4 regions of the Streptomyces sp. NBC_00989 genome follow, and region 3 is predicted to be linked to each of the others. Evidence: riboswitches for the same ligand, from Rfam matches in the RefSeq annotation. Region 3 holds a riboswitch; each other region holds the start of a gene.
What was found. A riboswitch is a leader RNA that binds a small molecule or an ion and turns the genes downstream of it on or off. The one in region 3 is predicted to bind cyclic di-AMP.
Positions count from the first base shown of each region.

Region 1: another riboswitch for cyclic di-AMP. It lies ahead of OG714_RS09375 (peptidoglycan DD-metalloendopeptidase family protein); the one in region 3 lies ahead of OG714_RS27150 (M23 family metallopeptidase).
Region 2: another riboswitch for cyclic di-AMP. It lies ahead of OG714_RS43040 (C40 family peptidase); the one in region 3 lies ahead of OG714_RS27150 (M23 family metallopeptidase).
Region 4: another riboswitch for cyclic di-AMP. It lies ahead of OG714_RS03715 (NlpC/P60 family protein); the one in region 3 lies ahead of OG714_RS27150 (M23 family metallopeptidase).

Region 1 is NZ_CP108728.1:2,154,065-2,158,198, forward strand. Features, by position in the region: gene OG714_RS09360 (TetR/AcrR family transcriptional regulator) at 1-37, shown strand, start outside; gene OG714_RS09365 (hypothetical protein) at 57-218, opposite strand; gene OG714_RS09370 (SGNH/GDSL hydrolase family protein) at 420-1,205, opposite strand; gene OG714_RS09375 (peptidoglycan DD-metalloendopeptidase family protein) at 1,447-2,394, opposite strand; cyclic di-AMP (ydaO/yuaA leader) riboswitch at 2,399-2,561, opposite strand; gene OG714_RS09380 (alpha-galactosidase) at 2,865-4,134, opposite strand, start outside.
Region 2 is NZ_CP108728.1:9,592,434-9,596,567, reverse strand. Features, by position in the region: gene OG714_RS43050 (ATP-dependent Clp protease proteolytic subunit) at 1-205, shown strand, start outside; gene OG714_RS43045 (hypothetical protein) at 213-521, shown strand; cyclic di-AMP (ydaO/yuaA leader) riboswitch at 894-1,073, shown strand; gene OG714_RS43040 (C40 family peptidase) at 1,077-1,550, shown strand; gene OG714_RS43035 (ATP-binding protein) at 1,824-2,282, opposite strand; gene OG714_RS43030 (helix-turn-helix domain-containing protein) at 2,495-3,364, shown strand; gene OG714_RS43025 (DUF397 domain-containing protein) at 3,374-3,598, shown strand; gene OG714_RS43020 (8-amino-7-oxononanoate synthase) at 3,640-4,134, opposite strand, start outside.
Region 3 is NZ_CP108728.1:6,131,983-6,136,116, forward strand. Features, by position in the region: gene OG714_RS27135 (alginate lyase family protein) at 1-736, shown strand, start outside; tRNA gene OG714_RS27140 (tRNA-Met) at 789-862, shown strand; gene OG714_RS27145 (PP2C family protein-serine/threonine phosphatase) at 984-2,162, shown strand; cyclic di-AMP (ydaO/yuaA leader) riboswitch at 2,396-2,553, shown strand; gene OG714_RS27150 (M23 family metallopeptidase) at 2,565-3,575, shown strand; gene OG714_RS27155 (aldo/keto reductase) at 3,619-4,134, shown strand, end outside.
Region 4 is NZ_CP108728.1:823,055-827,188, reverse strand. Features, by position in the region: gene OG714_RS03715 (NlpC/P60 family protein) at 132-1,715, opposite strand; cyclic di-AMP (ydaO/yuaA leader) riboswitch at 1,724-1,897, opposite strand; gene OG714_RS03710 (DUF1996 domain-containing protein) at 2,233-4,134, shown strand, end outside.

The sequences.
Region 1 (4,134 bases), 4.0 Mb from region 3:
ACTGGGCCTCGACCGGGCCGCGTTGATTGCCCCCTGAACCGTCTCTCCGTAGACACTCAGTTCAGTTCGTGGACCGCGGTGACCGTGACCGTGGCACGGATCCCGCCCGGCGCGACGAGCACACTGTCCTGGGCGCGCGGCAACGGCACGGCCACGCGTGCGCGTGCGGATCCAGCGGGTCCACGGGTGGGTGTGGGCATGGAGACGAGTACGGGCATACGGACGGGATCCTTCCGGCAGCCGGGGCGGTTCGGGGCATGCCAACACCCCGGTCCTTCCACCGGCGTACACCACTCCCGCGCGGTCACCTCACCGGTGGAGCAGGGCGGGCCGACCGCGCCGGGACGTACGACGACGTAGCACCCCCCGGCATGGCGGCCGCACCCGTCACCCTGTGGTCCGGTAAAGCGTTCATCCCGTCAGGCCACCCGCTCGATCCGCATCTTGATGTCGTCCGGAGACAATGCGCCCTTCGCCTCGACATGGTCCCCGGAGGACTCGCCCCGGAGCCGGCGTCCGATCCACGGCACCAGGTACTCGCGCGCCCAGTGGACGTCGTCGCGCCGGATGTCGAGCGGGCCGCGCCGCGGCAGCGGAGGCCAGGGCTGGTCCGGGTCGGCCGGGACCTCGACGCCGAGGATCTGGCCGGCGCGGAGCGCCACGCGCGTGTGCCCCTCGGGAGAGAGGTGGAGCCGGTCGCCGTCCCAGGCCCGCCGGTCCTGGACCGTCTTCAGGGACCAGAGGTCGAGCACCGGGCAGCCGTACCGGTCGGCGATGGCCCGCACATGTCCGTTGTAGGTGGCGATCTTGCCGCGCAGATGCTTGAGGACGGGCACGTTACGGGTGTCGAAGCCGGTCGTCACCATGACGGTGCCGACGGCTCCGGTGAGGTCGGCGACCGCGCGTTCGAAGCGCTCGGCGACCTCGTCGGGGTCGGTGCCGGGACGGATGATGTCGTTGCCGCCGGCGCAGAAGGAGACCAGGTCCGGGCCGATCTCCTTGGCCCGGGTGAGCTGGTCGGCCACGATCTGGTCGAGCAGCTTGCCGCGTACCGCGAGGTTGGCGTACTCGAAGTCGCCCTCGGGTTGCCGGTCCGCGAGCAGTACCGCGAACCGGTCGGCCCAGCCGACCATCGCCCCGTCGGGCCCTGGGTCGCCGACGCCCTCGGTGAAGCTGTCCCCCAGCGCCACGTACGACCCGATCACTGATCTGTTGTCACTCTTCGAATCGTTAGCCACGGCAACCATAATTCACCCTGGGGTGTGACCTACGCGATCGTAATAAGGGGTTGACGGACGGTGAGATAAGCCACTTGTAAAGTGTTGTCCAAAGTCGGAATAAGCCTCTGATCAGGGGCGTTGACCCCCCAACTGCTATGCCCGAAGGCCGGACCCGAGGATCTGGGTCCGGCCTTCGATGGCGCGAGGCAGGCGTCGGGGCCTGGTGTCAGCCGACGGTGACGCCGTGCGAGCGGAGGTAGGCGACCGGGTCCACGTCCGAGCCGTAGTACGGCGTGGTCCTGATCTCGAAGTGGAGGTGCGGGCCGGTCACGTTGCCGGTCGCGCCGGAGAGGCCTATCTGCTGGCCCTCGGTCACGGTCTGGCCGGCCGAGACGGACAGCTGCGACATGTGGGCGTACTGCGAGTACTCGCCGTCCGCGTGCCGGATGACGACCTCGTTGCCGTACGCGCCGTCGTAGGCCGCCGAGACGACCGTGCCCGCCGCTATGGCCTTGATGGTGGTGCCGGTCGGGACGACGAAGTCGACGCCGGTGTGGTAGCCGCTGGACCACATGCTGCCCGCGACGTGGTAGCCGGTGCCGATGGTGGCACCGGTCACGGGGAGGGTGTAGCCGCTGGAGGTGCTGGTGCTGTCGTCGCTCTGCGAGGCCGATGTGCTCTTCGAGGAGGAAGACGAAGAGGACGAGGAAGTCGAAGAGCCGGACGACTTGGACGAGTTGGACGACTTGGTCGTGTCCGTCCCGCTCGTCCCGCCCGTCGTGGCCTTCTCGCCGAGGGAGAGCTTCAGGCCCGGGTGGATCAGCGACGGGTCACTGCCGATGACCTCGCGGTTGTCCTGGTAGATCTTCTTCCAGCCACCGGTGACGTCCTGCTGCTCGGCGATCTTCGCGAGCCAGTCGCCGGCCTTCACCGAATACGTCTTGACGCCCGAGGCCTTCGAGACGGTCTTCGCGGCGGCCTGCTCCGTGACCGTCTTCTCGGTCGCCGGAACGGACTGAACCGCCTTTTCCGGAGCGGAAGTCGTGGTCGCGGCATGGGCGCCGGTGGCCCCCATGAGCGGAAGGGCGAGTGCGGCGCCGCCGGTTCCGGCTACGGCCATCGAGCGAGAGAGACGCTGGGACTTCGGGCGGCGGTGCTTACCCTTCGCGGGCATGACGAATTCCTCTCCGGCGCCTGCGAGGTGAGCTGTCGGGTGCGGGCTGGAGATGCCCGGCCGCGCGCTGGTCGCGGCTAAACCCCAAGCCCGTTCCGGAGACCGGAACAGGCGTCTTACCTGTGGGTCCCCCGCTCCTGCCGCATACGGGTGGGTGTGTGCGGAGTCCGGTCGGCGGCAGGATTGGGCGTCCGTCCGGATTGGTGGCGAACGTAAGCGAGGAAGACGCAAAGGGACAAGCAGGAGGTTCCACGGATTTGCGTTCCTTGCGACTCCCTGTGGGAATTCACAGTCACCCTCCGTGAATTCCCACCGGACTCAACCCCTCAATTCCCCTGTAAGAGCACGTCAATTACGTGCACATGACGAACGACGCACGGTCACGAATATGACGCTGCTCACGTACGCAACTCTCAGGTTCCTTTATTCCAGAGCGAGTTGGCACGAAGGCTGCAATTAGGACAGAGGGATCAGATGCGACGCAGGCGGAGAACCGTCGCATCAAGGTCACCTTGCAGCCCCGTCCGCAGCCCGTGGTGCAACAGGACGGCACCCCGGTGGACTTCGCCCGTTTCGAGGCATTCGTACGACACTGTCGGGTCGAGTCCGCGCAGCCGGAGCGCAGGCAGCGGCTCACCGTAGTGCTGCGCCTGGAGCAGGGCGAGGACGACGGTCTCGTCGCCGCGCACGTACTGCACGGCGCTCAGGCCGCCGCGCGGCGGGCGCAGCCGGTGGAGGTCGCCGTGCTGGACGAGCGGCCGGATCTCCTTGTAGAGGTCGACCCATCGGCGGGCCTCGGCGAGTTCCTCCTCGGTCCACTCCGAGAGGTCGCCGCCCACCCCGAGGACTCCGGCCATGGCGCTCACGAACCGGAAACGCAGGCTGCTGACCCGGTTGTTGAGCTGGGTGTTCGGGCTGTCGGTGACCCACGCGGCCATCACGCGCGCGGGGTGGATCTGGCTGAAGCCGTGCTGGATGGCGAGCCGGTCGAGCGGGTCGGTGTTGTCCGAGGTCCACACCTGGTCCGTGCGGCTCATGATGCCGAGGTCGATCCGGCCGCCGCCGCCCGAGCAGGACTCGAAGGCCACGCCCGGGTGGGCCGCCCGCAACCGGTCGAACAGGGCATACAGGGCGCGCACATGGTCGACCCAGAGGCGCTGCGGATAGGCGTCACCCGGCCACCCGGCATCCGTGAAGCAGCGGTTGAAGTCCCACTTCACGTAGTCGATGGGGGCACTGGAGAGCAGCCCGTCGAGCTGCTCCCAGAGGTACTCCTGGACATCCTCGCGGGCCAGGTTCAGAACGAGCTGATTGCGGAACTCCGTCCGCTTTCGCCCCTCTTGGTACTGCACCCAGTCGGGGTGCGCGCGGTACAGGTCGCTGTCCGGGTTGATCATCTCGGGCTCGACCCAGATGCCGAACTGCATGCCCAGCGCGTGGACACGGTCGGCGAGCGGCTTGAGGCCGGCGGGGAAGCGGTCCGGGTTGGGGGTCCAGTCACCGAGCCCGGCACGGTCGCTGGTGCGCTTCCCGAACCAGCCGTCGTCGACCACGAACAGCTCGACCCCGACCGCCGCCGCACGCCGCGCGAGCGTCTCCTGCTGCTCCTCGGAGATGTCGAACTGCGTGGCCTCCCAGGAGTTGTAGAGCACCGGCCGGTCCTGGTCCGCGTCCGGGATGACGTACGTCCGCTGGTACGCGTGCCAGGTGCGGCTGGCGCCGCCGAACCCGGCGTCGCTC
Region 2 (4,134 bases), 3.5 Mb from region 3:
CGCCATCCAGGCCGTCGAGTTGGCGCGGACCCGGTCCCAACTGGAGAAGCTGCTGGCCCTGCACACGGGCCGGACGGTGGAGCAGGTGAGCGCGGACATCGAGCGGGACCGGATCATGGATGCCCAACAGGCCCTGGAATACGGGCTGGTGGACCGGATCGTGTCGACCCGCAAGACCTCGCTCACCGAGCCGGGCGGGGAGTGAGCCGACGATGCTGCCGCCGGAACTGCCGCCGTTGCCCGCACTGACGCGCGCCGAGGGCGAGTTGATCGACCGTTATCTGGATGTGGCCGACCTGCTCGGCCGTATCAACCCGGCGCACCACGGTGACACGTACCGTGGACTGAGGGCCGCCCAGGCGCTCGTGGCCAAGGCCGCAGAGCTGCGGGACGCGCTGGCGCTGATGCACCAGCGGGGCGAGACCGAACTGCACGCCCCCACCCTCGCGCGGGCGCTGCGCGTGCTGGACGGGGAGCGCCGCACGGCGCGCGTCACCCTCCCCGCACCCTCCGACAGTTGAGGGACGCGGAGCCGTCCCGGGCGGACGCGTCTCGCCGAAGGCGCGTCCGGGACCGAGTCGAAACGGACCAAACGGCGTACCCCCGTTCGGAGTAGACGCCCCTCCTTCGACAAGGCCGTTGGGGTTGCGCAACGCGCGTAGTCCAGGGGGAGCGGTGGGGCGTTCCGGCGCTGGTCCGGGGGCATTTGACCCCCTCGACACCTATTCGAACATCCCGGTGTCCACCCGAACGGGTGAGTGGTGAGTAACCCCACAAATCCCCGATTCCGTTGGGATTTTCAGACATCAATAGGTCAAGATCCCTGTCTGACGACAAGACCCCGCCGCAGCGGCGGGGCGATCCGGGCGGACGCCGAGTCCTGCCGCCACCCGGATGACAGGTCGACAGGATTGCATCGGCAGGAGTGGAGGACCCAAGCACGACGGGTCGCCGGGACGGTCACGCCATGACCGGGTCGAGCAGCCCTTGGGGTGAAGCCGCGTCAGCGGCCGGGCAACTTCGCCAGCCCGAATCCGACAGGTCATCCTTCACAGGCGGCTGACGAAGGGTTGCGCATGACTGCGCTCAATCGTGTCCCGTCGCTGATGGTCAGGGCCGGTACGGCCTCGGCTTTCGCCATCGCCGCTGTTGGCGGTTCCGTCGTGATACCGGGCGTCGCATCCGACGCCGCGGCCGCGACACCCGCGACGAAGGCACTCCAGGTCGCGGCGTCCAAGAAGGGCGCTCCGTACAGGTACGGGGCCACCGGACCGGGCCGCTTCGACTGCTCGGGGCTCACGCTGTACTCGTACAAGAAGGCAGGCAAGAAACTGCCCCGTACGGCGGCCCAGCAGTACAACAAGTCCCACCACATCTCGGCCAAGAGCCGCAAGGCCGGGGACCTCGTCTTCTTCCACTCGGGCTCCAGCGTCTACCACGTCGGCATCTATGCCGGCAAGGGAAAGATCTGGCATGCCCCGAAGACCGGGGACGTGGTGAGGCTGCAGAAGATCTGGACCAAGAGCGTCTGGTACGGCCGGGTCAGCTAGGGCCTGTCCAGCGGATCAGGTCGCAGGAAATCGGCGGTGCGTGATCGGCGCCGGTGAGCGGGGCGTGGTGCGTGCAGCTGCAAGACGGAGGAGGGCGTCAACGCGGAGCGTTGGCAACCGACGACGCGGCAGATGTGCGTGCCACGCCCCGCGTCTGCGACAGGATCCGCCGGACAGGTCCTGGGACCCGTCCGAATGAATCTCCCGAGGGGGTGGCGGCCACCTGACAGGCCGCCACCCCCTCGGGTGTCCAGGGACGTTCACCACGCCGCTCTACGGCTCCTGCTGGCCCCCGGCCGTCACCGGCCGGGCCGGTACCGTCCAGGGCACCTCGATGGAGACCGTCTTGCCGCCCTCCAGGGTGGGCCGGACCTTGAGCTTTCCGCCGCACTCCGCGGTCAGCCAGCGAATGATCACCATGCCCCGGCCGTTGTCCTGCTGGACAGCGGCCGGCAGGCGTTTCGGGAACCGGGGATGGCTGTCGGTGACCCCGATGCGCAGCCGTTCGTCACGCTCCAGCTCGATGTCCACCGTAAAGGTGGGTGACTGCCCGAAGGTGTGCTGTACGGCGTTGGTGGCGAGTTCGGAGACGATGAGGCGGATGGTGTCGGCGACCTCCGTGTCCGCCGGAAGGCCCCATTCCACCAGGGTTCCGACCACGTAGGTGCGGGCGGTGGAGACCGAGGCGGGATCGCTCGGCAGAGTGACGGATGCTTCCAGATGGTCTGCCATGGCGCGGTCGTCCCTTTCCCGCGGGACCGGTGTCCGACACGGAGCGGATGGTTCGAGTACGGTCCCGGACTGGTGCTTCTTCGCCAGACTGCCATTACCGCGTCGGTAACGGTGCCGATCCACCAAGATATGCATATATCTGTCGCTCGAAGCGGTGAACTCTGCGACCCCAGACCGTATTTGGGCGGCTCGGAAGGAGTAAGGAGAAACCCATGCAGTACGGTCCCGCGGTACGCCGCCGGAAACTGGGCGCGGAACTGCGCGCATTGCGTGCGGAGGCGGGGCTCACCAGTGGTGAGGCGGCCCGGCTGGTCGGCTGGCACCAGTCGAAGGTGAGCCGCATCGAGACCGGCGCCAGTGGCGTGAAACCGCCCGACGTCCGGTTACTTCTCGACGCCTACCAGGTCGGCGACCCACAACATCGGGACATGCTGCTCGTGCTCGCGGGCTCCGACGGCGGCGGCGGCCGGCACCACTGGTGGCACGCCTATCGCGGTGTACTGCCGCCCGCCTACCGGGACTTCATCAGTCTGGAGTCACAGGCCGGCGCGATCCGCACCCTGGAGACCTCGGTGGTCCCCGGGCTGCTCCAGACGCCCGAGTACGCCCGGGCGGTGACCCGGGCCGCCATGGGAGGCCTCGACAACGACGGGCCCGAGCGGCTCGACGCGCTGGTGCAGGTGCGGCTGGCCCGGCAGGACGTGCTGCGCGCGGATCCGCCGCTGGCCCTGAGCGTGGTCCTCGACGAGGCGGTGCTGCGGCGCGAGGTCGGCGGGCCGGGGGTGATGGCACGTCAGCTGGACCGGCTCGTGGAGGCCGCCCGGCTGCCCCAAGTGAGGCTTCAGGTACTGCCGTTCGCCGCAGGAGCACACATCGGCATCACCGGACCTTTCGTTATCTTCTCCTTTCCGAGCACTTCTGATCTGGACGTGGTTGTTCTAGACCACTTGACGAGTAGCCTCTACCTCGAACGGAAAGAAGACCTAGAGGCCTACAGCGAGGCCTTCAACACCCTTCAGTTCCACGCCCTTTCGCCCGAGGATTCGTCGGATTACATCGCCGGGATAGGTGACGGCGCGTAAGGAGGCACCATGTCTGCACTGCCTCGGAACGTACCTTCCAGTTCTGAACCGTCCGGTGTGCGGTGGCTGCGCAGCAGCTACAGCACGGGAGCGAACAACTGCGTCGAGGCGGCACGTCCGCGCTCAGGCCCCCGCGCGGGGCTGCTCGCCGTACGCGACTCGAAGGACCCGCAAGGACCCGCCCTGCTCTTCTCCCCCGAGAGCTGGACGGGTTTCCTCGCCACGTTCCACTGACCGTTCCGCCTGTCAGCGACGCACGACCGTGTCACGCCGACTCATGGTCGCGTCTCGCCGATCACACGTACAGCGCGTTCGATCTCGGCCCCGGAGAGGTCCGCTCGGGCGGTCAGCCTGAGCCGTGAGATGCCGTCGGGCACGGAAGGAGGACGGAAGCAGCCCACGGCCAGCCCTGCCGTACGGCAGTCGGCCGCCCATTGCACGGCCGCCTCCGGGGACGGCGCACGCACCGACACCACCGCGGCGTCCGGACGTACCGCTTCCAGACCCGCGGCGGTGAGACGCACGTGCAGCTCACTCGCCACGGCGCGGGCCCGGGCAGCCCGCTCGGGTTCGCGCCGCAGCAGGGTGAGCGCCGCCAGCGCGGCACCCGCCGCCGCGGGCGCCAGTCCCGTGTCGAAGATGAACGTCCGCGCCGCGTTGACCAGATGGTCGATCACCCGCGCCGGCCCGAGCACGGCACCGCCCTGGCTCCCGAGCGACTTGGACAGCGTGACCGTCACGACCACGTCCTCGCTCCCCGCGAGCCCCGC
Region 3 (4,134 bases):
CGGTTCGACCTGGGTGCGGGCGGCGGAGATCGTGCGGTACGCGCCCGGCGCCGGGTGGCCGGCGGACCGGGTCAAGCGGTTCGGGACGATGCTGCGTACCGCCTACGAGCCGGAAGTCACGAAGGACCTGCCGGACTACAACGGCAACTGGGACCTCGCGATGACGGACGCGGCGATCGGCATCGCCGTCTTCCTCGACGACCACAAGGCCTTCGACGCGGCCGTCAAGCGCTTCCGCGACCGTGTGCCCGCCTACTTCTACTTGGCGAAGGACGGCAAGGTGCCGCTCACGCCGGTGGGGTCGAAGGTCACCACTCCGCAGAAGCTGACGACGTACTGGTTCAAGCAGACGACCTTCAAGGACGGCGTCGCCCAGGAGACCTGCCGCAACTTCAAGCACGTCGGGTACTCGCTGGCGGCGACCGCCCACATCGCCGAGACCGCCTGGCACCAGGGCGTCGACCTGTACGACGGGGTCAAGGACCGGCTCAAGGCCGCCCTGGAATTCCACGCCCGCTACCAGCTCGGCGAGCCCGCGCCCGCCTGGCTGTGCGGCGGCAAGGTCGACCGGAACATGGGGCCCGACCTGGAGGTCGCCGTCAACCACCTGGAGGGCCGGCTCGGCGTGAAGGTGCCCGCCGCGCACAAGCTCGCCGAGTCCACCCGGCCGGCCGGCAGCGACGACCTCTTCGTCTCCTGGGAGACCCTCACGCACGCCGGGAACACCGCCGACTGAAACCTGTGTGACATCGGACCCCGCGGATGGCGTATAGTTGCAATCACAACGGCGCGGGGTGGAGCAGCTCGGTAGCTCGCTGGGCTCATAACCCAGAGGTCGCAGGTTCAAATCCTGTCCCCGCTACTAAGGCCAAGGGCCGGAATCCAGAAATGGGTTCCGGCCCTTGGTGTTTCTCCCCCTCTTCGATCCCCCCGATCGGCCCATACCGCTCGCCGCCCTCCCCCCACCAGGAAAAACTGGATCCGTGGAGGAGGAGGGTCCGTATGTGCGAGCCGGCGGGCGCCTCCCCGGCGATCCCACGCCCGACCCCGGCCTCGGCGCCGGCCCGGCTCCCCACCCCGAGGGCGAGGGCCGACGGATCTCCTACGCCCGCACCTTCGTCCACCGGCTGCCGGCGCTGCTGCTGATCGTCGGGGGGTTCTACGACTACTTCACCCCGCAGGACTTCACCGCGGCCCCGTTCTTCACCGCCGCCCCGCTGGTCGCCGCCCCGCTCTACTCGCGGCGCGGCACCGTGCTCACCGGCCTGGCCTCCGTCGTCGTCGTCCTCGCGATCCACATCAGGCTCGGCATCGTCCTCCACACCGACGCGATCACCGAGGCGGCCACCGTCGCGACGGTCGCGGTCCTCGCCGTGCTCATCAACGCCCTGGTCCGCCGCAGCAGCGAACAGCTCGCCTCCGCGCGCGAGATCGCCGAGGCCGCCCAGCGCGCCGTACTGCCCGAACCGGCCGAGCGGATCGGCGGGTTCGAGATCGCGGCCCGGTACGAGGCGGCGCAGGAGGGCGCGTTCATCGGCGGTGACCTGTACGCGGTGCAGGACACCCCGCACGGCGTACGGCTGGTCGTCGGCGACGTGCGCGGCAAGGGCATGGGCGCGGTCGCCGCCGTCGCCGTGGTCATCGGGGCGTTCCGGGAGGCCGCCGAGCAGGAGGCGACCCTGGAGGCGGTCGCCCAGCGGCTGGAGCGGGCGCTGGCGCGGGAGGGCACCCGGCGCGACGGGCTCGACGCGTTCGAGGGGTTCACCACGGCCGTCCTCGCCGAACTCCCGCACGGCGACGGCGTCGTACGGATCGTCGACCGGGGCCACCCGCCGCCGCTGCTCCTGCACGAGGACGGCACCGTACGCACGTTGCAGGTCCAGGAGCCCGCACTGCCCCTGGGAATGGGCGAGTTGGGGGTCTGGCCCGACCGCGCCGAGGAGTTCGCGTTCCCGGGCGGGGCCACCCTCCTCGTGCACACCGACGGGCTGTCCGAGGCGCGCGACGCCCGCGGTGTCTTCTACGACCCCGGGGAGCGGCTGGCCGGCCGGACCTTCCGTAGCCCCGAGGCGCTGCTCGGCATCCTCGCCAAGGAGGTGCGCCGGTACTCCGGGGGCTGGATGACGGACGACATGGCGATGATCGCCGTACGCCATCCATGACCGTTGTCACCAGGGGTGACCGGGTGAGCGCCCTCCGCATAGCAACTGACATCCCGTCAATACCTGTGGGAATTCTGAGACTTGGCCAACTCGCCCGTTTTTCGCCGGTGGTGGGCCGTTCGTCCAGCAAGGAAAGGTTAATGATCAAGCCGAACAGCTTGGAAACGGGCGCCCGTGTCTATTAACGTTCGATAACGCAGCGCGGTCGTCCCAGCCGTCACAAGAGATGGCTCCGTGCGCACGCGCCGAATCCTGAAAGGGAACCGGGGAACCACCACCTTGGGGTGAATCGCTCGTCAACTGCCGTGGAGACACGGCCGGTTTACGCGCGTAGGAGACCTTCCTGCTCCGAACCCGTCAGCTAACCCGGTAGGCGAGAAGGAAGGAAAGGAGCACGCCCACGTGGCGTCCAACCAGGCTGCCCCAGAAGCCCCTGTCGTCTACGGCGGTTACCGCCCCGACGAGGGCCCCTGGGAGGAGTGGAATCCCAGCGCGGAGACCGTTCTTCCCAACCGCGGCAAGCACCGTGTCGCCAAGCAGCGTGGTGGCGGAGGATTCGCCCGCAGCTCCACCGTCCTGGGCGTCGGTGTCATAGCCGCCGTGAGCGCGGGCGGTATGGCCAGCGCCAACACCGGCAAGCCGCCGGTCTCCATCTCCATGCCCGACCTGCCCTCCGTGGGCCACCTGCTGGACGACTCCTCCAGCAGCACCCCCAAGGGTTCCGCGACCGCGCTCAGCAGCGTCGGCGTGACCACCACCGAGACCGCCAAGGGTGCCTCGGACGCGGGCGAGCTGCTGCGCAACCGGATCATGGCGCAGGCCGAGTCGCAGCAGGTGCAGGTCGACGGCAAGTCGAAGGCCGCCGTCGAGGCCGCCGTCGCCAAGCAGGTCGACGACGCCGCCGCCAAGGCCGAGAAGGACGCCGCGAAGAAGGCCGCCGACGCGAAGAAGGCCGCGGAGGCCGCCGCCAAGAAGAAGGCCGAGGCCGCGAAGCTCGCCGAGCTGGCCAAGCAGTACACGCTGCCGGTCGGCTCGTACACGATCACCGGCACCTTCGGCCAGGCCGGCTCGATGTGGTCCTCCGGGTACCACACCGGCCTCGACTTCGCCGCTCCCACCGGCACGCTGATCAAGGCCATCCACAGCGGCACGGTCACCGAGGCGGGCTGGGCCGGGTCGTACGGCTACCGCACGATCCTCACCCTCGACGACGGCACCGAGCTGTGGTTCTGCCACCAGTCCTCGATCAACGTCAGCGTCGGGCAGAAGGTCTCCACCGGCGAGGTCATCGGCCGCGTGGGCGCGACCGGCAACGTGACCGGGCCGCACCTCCACCTGGAGGTGCACATCAACGGCGCCGCCACCGCGAGCGACCCGGCGCCCTGGCTGCGCAGCAAGGGCCTCAACCCGTAAGGGTCTGGAATATCCGGTTCCGGTCCGGCTGTTGAAGAGGGTCATGACTTCTCTTCGCAAGCTGGGCCGGTCCGATCTCGAGGTCTTCCCGCTCTCCCTCGGCGGCAATGTCTTCGGCTGGACCGCCGACGAGGCGACCTCCTTCGCCGTGCTCGACGCCTACGCGGCCGCGGGCGGCAACTTCGTCGACACCGCCGACTCGTACTCGGCGTTCGCGCCGGGCAACCAGGGCGGCGAGTCCGAGACGATCATCGGCAAGTGGGTCAAGGCCCGCGGCAACCGCTCCGACGTCGTCATCGCCACCAAGGTCAGCCAGCACCCCGACTTCCCGGGCCTGAGCGCCGCCAACATCAGGGCCGCCGCGGACGCCTCCCTGCGCCGCCTGGACACCGACCACATCGACCTCTACTACACCCACTTCGACAAGGTCGAGGTGCCGGTCGAGGAGATCATCGGCGCGCTGGACGAGCTGGTGAAGGCGGGCAAGGTGCGGCACATCGCCGCCTCCAACATCACCCCCGAACGCCTGCGGGCCTCCCTCGACTTCTCCGAGCGCGAG
Region 4 (4,134 bases), 5.3 Mb from region 3:
CGGTCGTCGTGTCTCTGACGACGCTACGACCGTGTCCCAGGATGCACCACTCGTACGGATCAATGAGGCGCTTGGCCGGGAGTGTCGCGGGGTGTGCGGTCAGGGCCGGGAAATGCCCGGCCCCGATCGGATCAGGCGGGCCGTACGGCGCCCCGGATCGCGGCGGCACCGGCGTAGAAGATCGACTCCTCGCGTATCGGCGTACCCGGGCTCGGCGCGTGGATCATCAGGCCGTTGCCGGTGTAGAGGCCGACGTGGTCGATGCTGTCGTAGAAGAAGATCAGGTCGCCGGGGCGGATGTCCGTGAGCGGGACGAGGGCGCCGGCGCCGGACTGTTCCTGGGTGGTGCGCGGGAGGAGGACTCCCGCCGCCTTCCAGGCGGCCTGGGTGAGGCTGGAGCAGTCGTACGCGTCCGGTCCCGCCGCGCCCCACAGGCACGGCCTGCCGATCTGTGCGCGGGCGAAGGCGAGCGCCGTGCTGGTCTTGCTCTGCGCGGTGGGGTCCTGAAGTGCGGCGGGTGCGGCCGCGGTGGGTGCCGGGCTCATGGTCGGGGCCGGCGGGAGGATGATTTCCGGGGCCATCGTCGGAGCCGTGGGCAGCGTGAGTTCGGGGGCGACGGCCGGGGCCGCGGCGAAGGAGACCTCGGCGGCGGGGGCGGTCGGCTGCCACTCCTGCTGCGGCGGGCGCCAGTCCGGTTCCGGTGTGGTGTACCAGGTGGGCTGGCCGGCGGGCTGCTGGGGCACCATCGGTATCTGCCCGGTGGACCAGGCCTGCTGTTCGGTGACCACGGGCATCTGTCCGGTTGACCAAGACGGCTGCTGTTCGGTCATCACGGGCATCTGGCCGGTGGACCAGGCGGGCTGCTGTTCGGCAACTACAGGTATCTGACCGGTGGCCCAGGCCGGCTGCTGCTCGGTGACCATGGGCATCTGCCCGGTGGACCAGGCCGCTTCCGGGGCGGACCAGGCCGTCTCCGGCGTCGGCCAGGGGGCACTCGCCTGAGCGGGTTCGGTGCGCGGTCCGGCGATGTACGGGAGCAGCTCCAGGTCCGCGGTCAGCGGGTCGAAGACCGGCGCCGGGGCGGCCGCGACGGCGAACTGCTGCGGCTGTACGGCGGGCGTGGGCGGCACTTCGATGGCGGGCACGGGCGGCAGGTCGATGACGGTCGGCTGGGGCATCTGAGCCAGCTGCTGCATCTGAGGCAACTGGGGTGCGGCGGGCGGCAGTGCGGCGATGGGTCCGGCCGTCAACTCCGCGACAGGCGCGGTGAGTTGCGGGGCGGCGAACTCTGGTGCGCCGGTCCCAGCGGTCAGTTCGGCCACGGCTCGGCTGGGCTGCGCCTCGAGTGCGCGGCCGCCGCCCTCGGGCTCGGGGCGTCGCTCGGACCGCTCGGGCCGGGGTGCCGCCGAGCGGGCGGGAGTCCTGCCGGGCGGCAGCTTCGCCGGCACGGTCGGGCCCAGTTGGGCGCGAGCGCGGTCGAACAACTGCCGGGTGACTGCGTCTTGGGCGGGGTCGGAAGGACGCGACGCGCTGGGACGGGGCTCGACGCGCTTGCGCGGGCCGCCGGACATCTTGCGTGTGGCGTTGTAGTTTCCGGTGGCCGTCTCGGCCCTGTCGTAAAGGGAGTTGATCCGCCGCTGAACTTCGTCACGGCTGGGTCGGTCGTCCACGGTGGGGCCACTGCCTCCGGTGCGCGTACTTCGTTCTGCCGGCATGGCAGACGTGCTCCTTCCGTAACGCGCCTACCGAGTTAGCTGTCGGGTTCGGGCGGCCGATCACGGAAGGATTGCCCTACGACCCTTGCCCAAACGGGCAGTTGGGCCGATTCACCCCAAGTCGGTTGGGTCCTCGGCTCCGGCTGTCGCGAGCGACACACCGGACTCGGCGCAAACCGTGCGGCCCGGCGCTGATCGCCGGAGTAGGTCGTACGGTCTGAGCGTCAACTTAGCCAACGTGTGTGCCTCGTGTGAAGGTTGAAGCGCGATATGTCCGATACGTTTTTGTGACCTTTACCTCTCCTGAACGTGACCCGGGCTCATGAGGCCCATCGGGCCGGGTGATCCATATGAGGTCGCTATGAATTTTTGGGACGGTTGAACACACCGGGGTCCGGCTCCGTATTGGGACGGGGGATTTCCATGCCGGGACGATCCGGGCCGACCGATACGCGTAGGAGCAACTTCCTTGGCACGCAACACGCGCAGACGCCCCACAGGCGCACGACGCGCGACGATGGCAGCAGTCGCCCTGATGCTGGGCGGCGGAGGACTGGTGGCGGCGAACGTCTACGCGTCGGCGTCCGAAGGTGGTTGGGGCGGTGATTCTGCCCAGCAAGGCTCTCCGGATGCGGCATCGGACGGCGCCACGATCGACTGCCCGGACATCGGCACCCAGTTGACGACGGTCCCCGACGAGGCGAAGACCGACGTCGACACCCAACTCGCGCTTCTGGACCAGCAGATAACCGAGGCCTACCAGAAACTGAAGGACTCGACGGAGTCCATACGCCAGGACGCCTCCTTCGCCGACAACGCGATCATGAATCCGTTGAAGGAGAAGCGCGCCGCGACCATCGGACGGATCGACGACGCCATCGCGCGTGTCGGGGACCGCCCGGAGGGCCTCGACGCACTCGCCGGCTGCACCCTGATCGCCCCCACGAACGGTGACCAGAACGGCGATCAGAGCGGCGGCCAGGACGGCGGCGGCGACGACCAGGGCGGCCAGGACCAGCAGCAGGGCGACGGGCAGGACCAGCAGGGCAACCAGCAGTCCACCAACGGGCCCGTCGCCTCGGACTACGCGGACATCACCTCCGTACAGCCCAACGTGAACACTCCGCAGGACCAGGCCGACGCCTCCCGCGGCACGTTCGTCACCGCGTGTGGCGTGAACGAGAACGGCCTGTTCAACTCCGACAACGTGATCGTCGCGCCCGGAGTCACCAACGGCGCCCACCACTTCCACGACTACATCGGCAACCAGTCGAACAACGCCTTCGCCAGCGACGACGATCTCGCGAAGGCCGACACGAGCTGCGAGAACCCGGGCGACAAGTCCACTTACTACTGGCCCGTGTTGCGCCTCCAGAACGGCAAGCAGGAGCAGGACGCCGACAAGCCCGGCGGCGGCACCGAGGGCAACTCCGGTCAGATCGTCACCGCGAAGGCGGCCACGCTGACGTTCGTCGGAAACCCGAAGAGCAAGGTCGTCGCGATGCCGCGCCTCCTGCGCATCATCACCGGCGACGCCAAGGCCTTCGTGAACGGCCCGGCCAACGCCAACGCCTCCTGGAGCTGCACCGGGTTCGAGGACCGGCAGCTCAAGGACAAGTACCCGCTGTGCCCCTCGGGCAGCGACGTGGTGCGCACCTTCAAGTTCCAGAGCTGCTGGGACGGCCGCAACATCGACAGCGCCAACCACCGCACCCACGTGGCCTTCGAGGCCGCCGACGGCACCTGCCCCGCGGGCTTCGAGGCCATTCCGCAGCTGGTGCAGCGGATCGTCTACGACGTCGACGCGCCGAGCCTCCAGGACGGCGGCAAGACGACCCCGCTGTTCGCGGTGGACTCCTTCCCCGAGCAGCAGCACAAGCCCGTCACCGACCACGGCGACTTCATCAACGTCTTCGACGAGGGCCTGATGAAGGACATGGTCAACTGCATCAACGACGACAAGAGGTGCGGCGCCGGGACGGACAACGACCCCGGGGGCTCGGGCGACGGCTCCGGTTCCGGTGACGGCTCCGGTTCGGGTTCGGGTGGCGGCTCCGGGAACGGTGGGGGTTCCGGTGAGCCGCAGGAGTCCCCGTCGGCCACCGACACCGCTACGGCGGCGCCCACGGCCACCGCGTCCGACGAGCCCGCCGGGAACGGTGGCAACGAGGGGAACGGCGGCAACGGCGGTAACGGCGGCAATGGTGACCAGCCCACCGCTGATCCCGCGACGAGCGCCCCGGACACCGGGACCAATGCCTCCGAGCCCACCGACACCCAGACCACCGACCCCGGTGACCTGACGACCGCCGTCTCGGTCCCCAAGGCCGACACGAAGACCGAGGGGTCCAAGCCGACCGAGACGCAGGGGAGTTCGGACAACGGCTCCGGCGGCCAGGTCGGCAGCCCCGTGGCGACA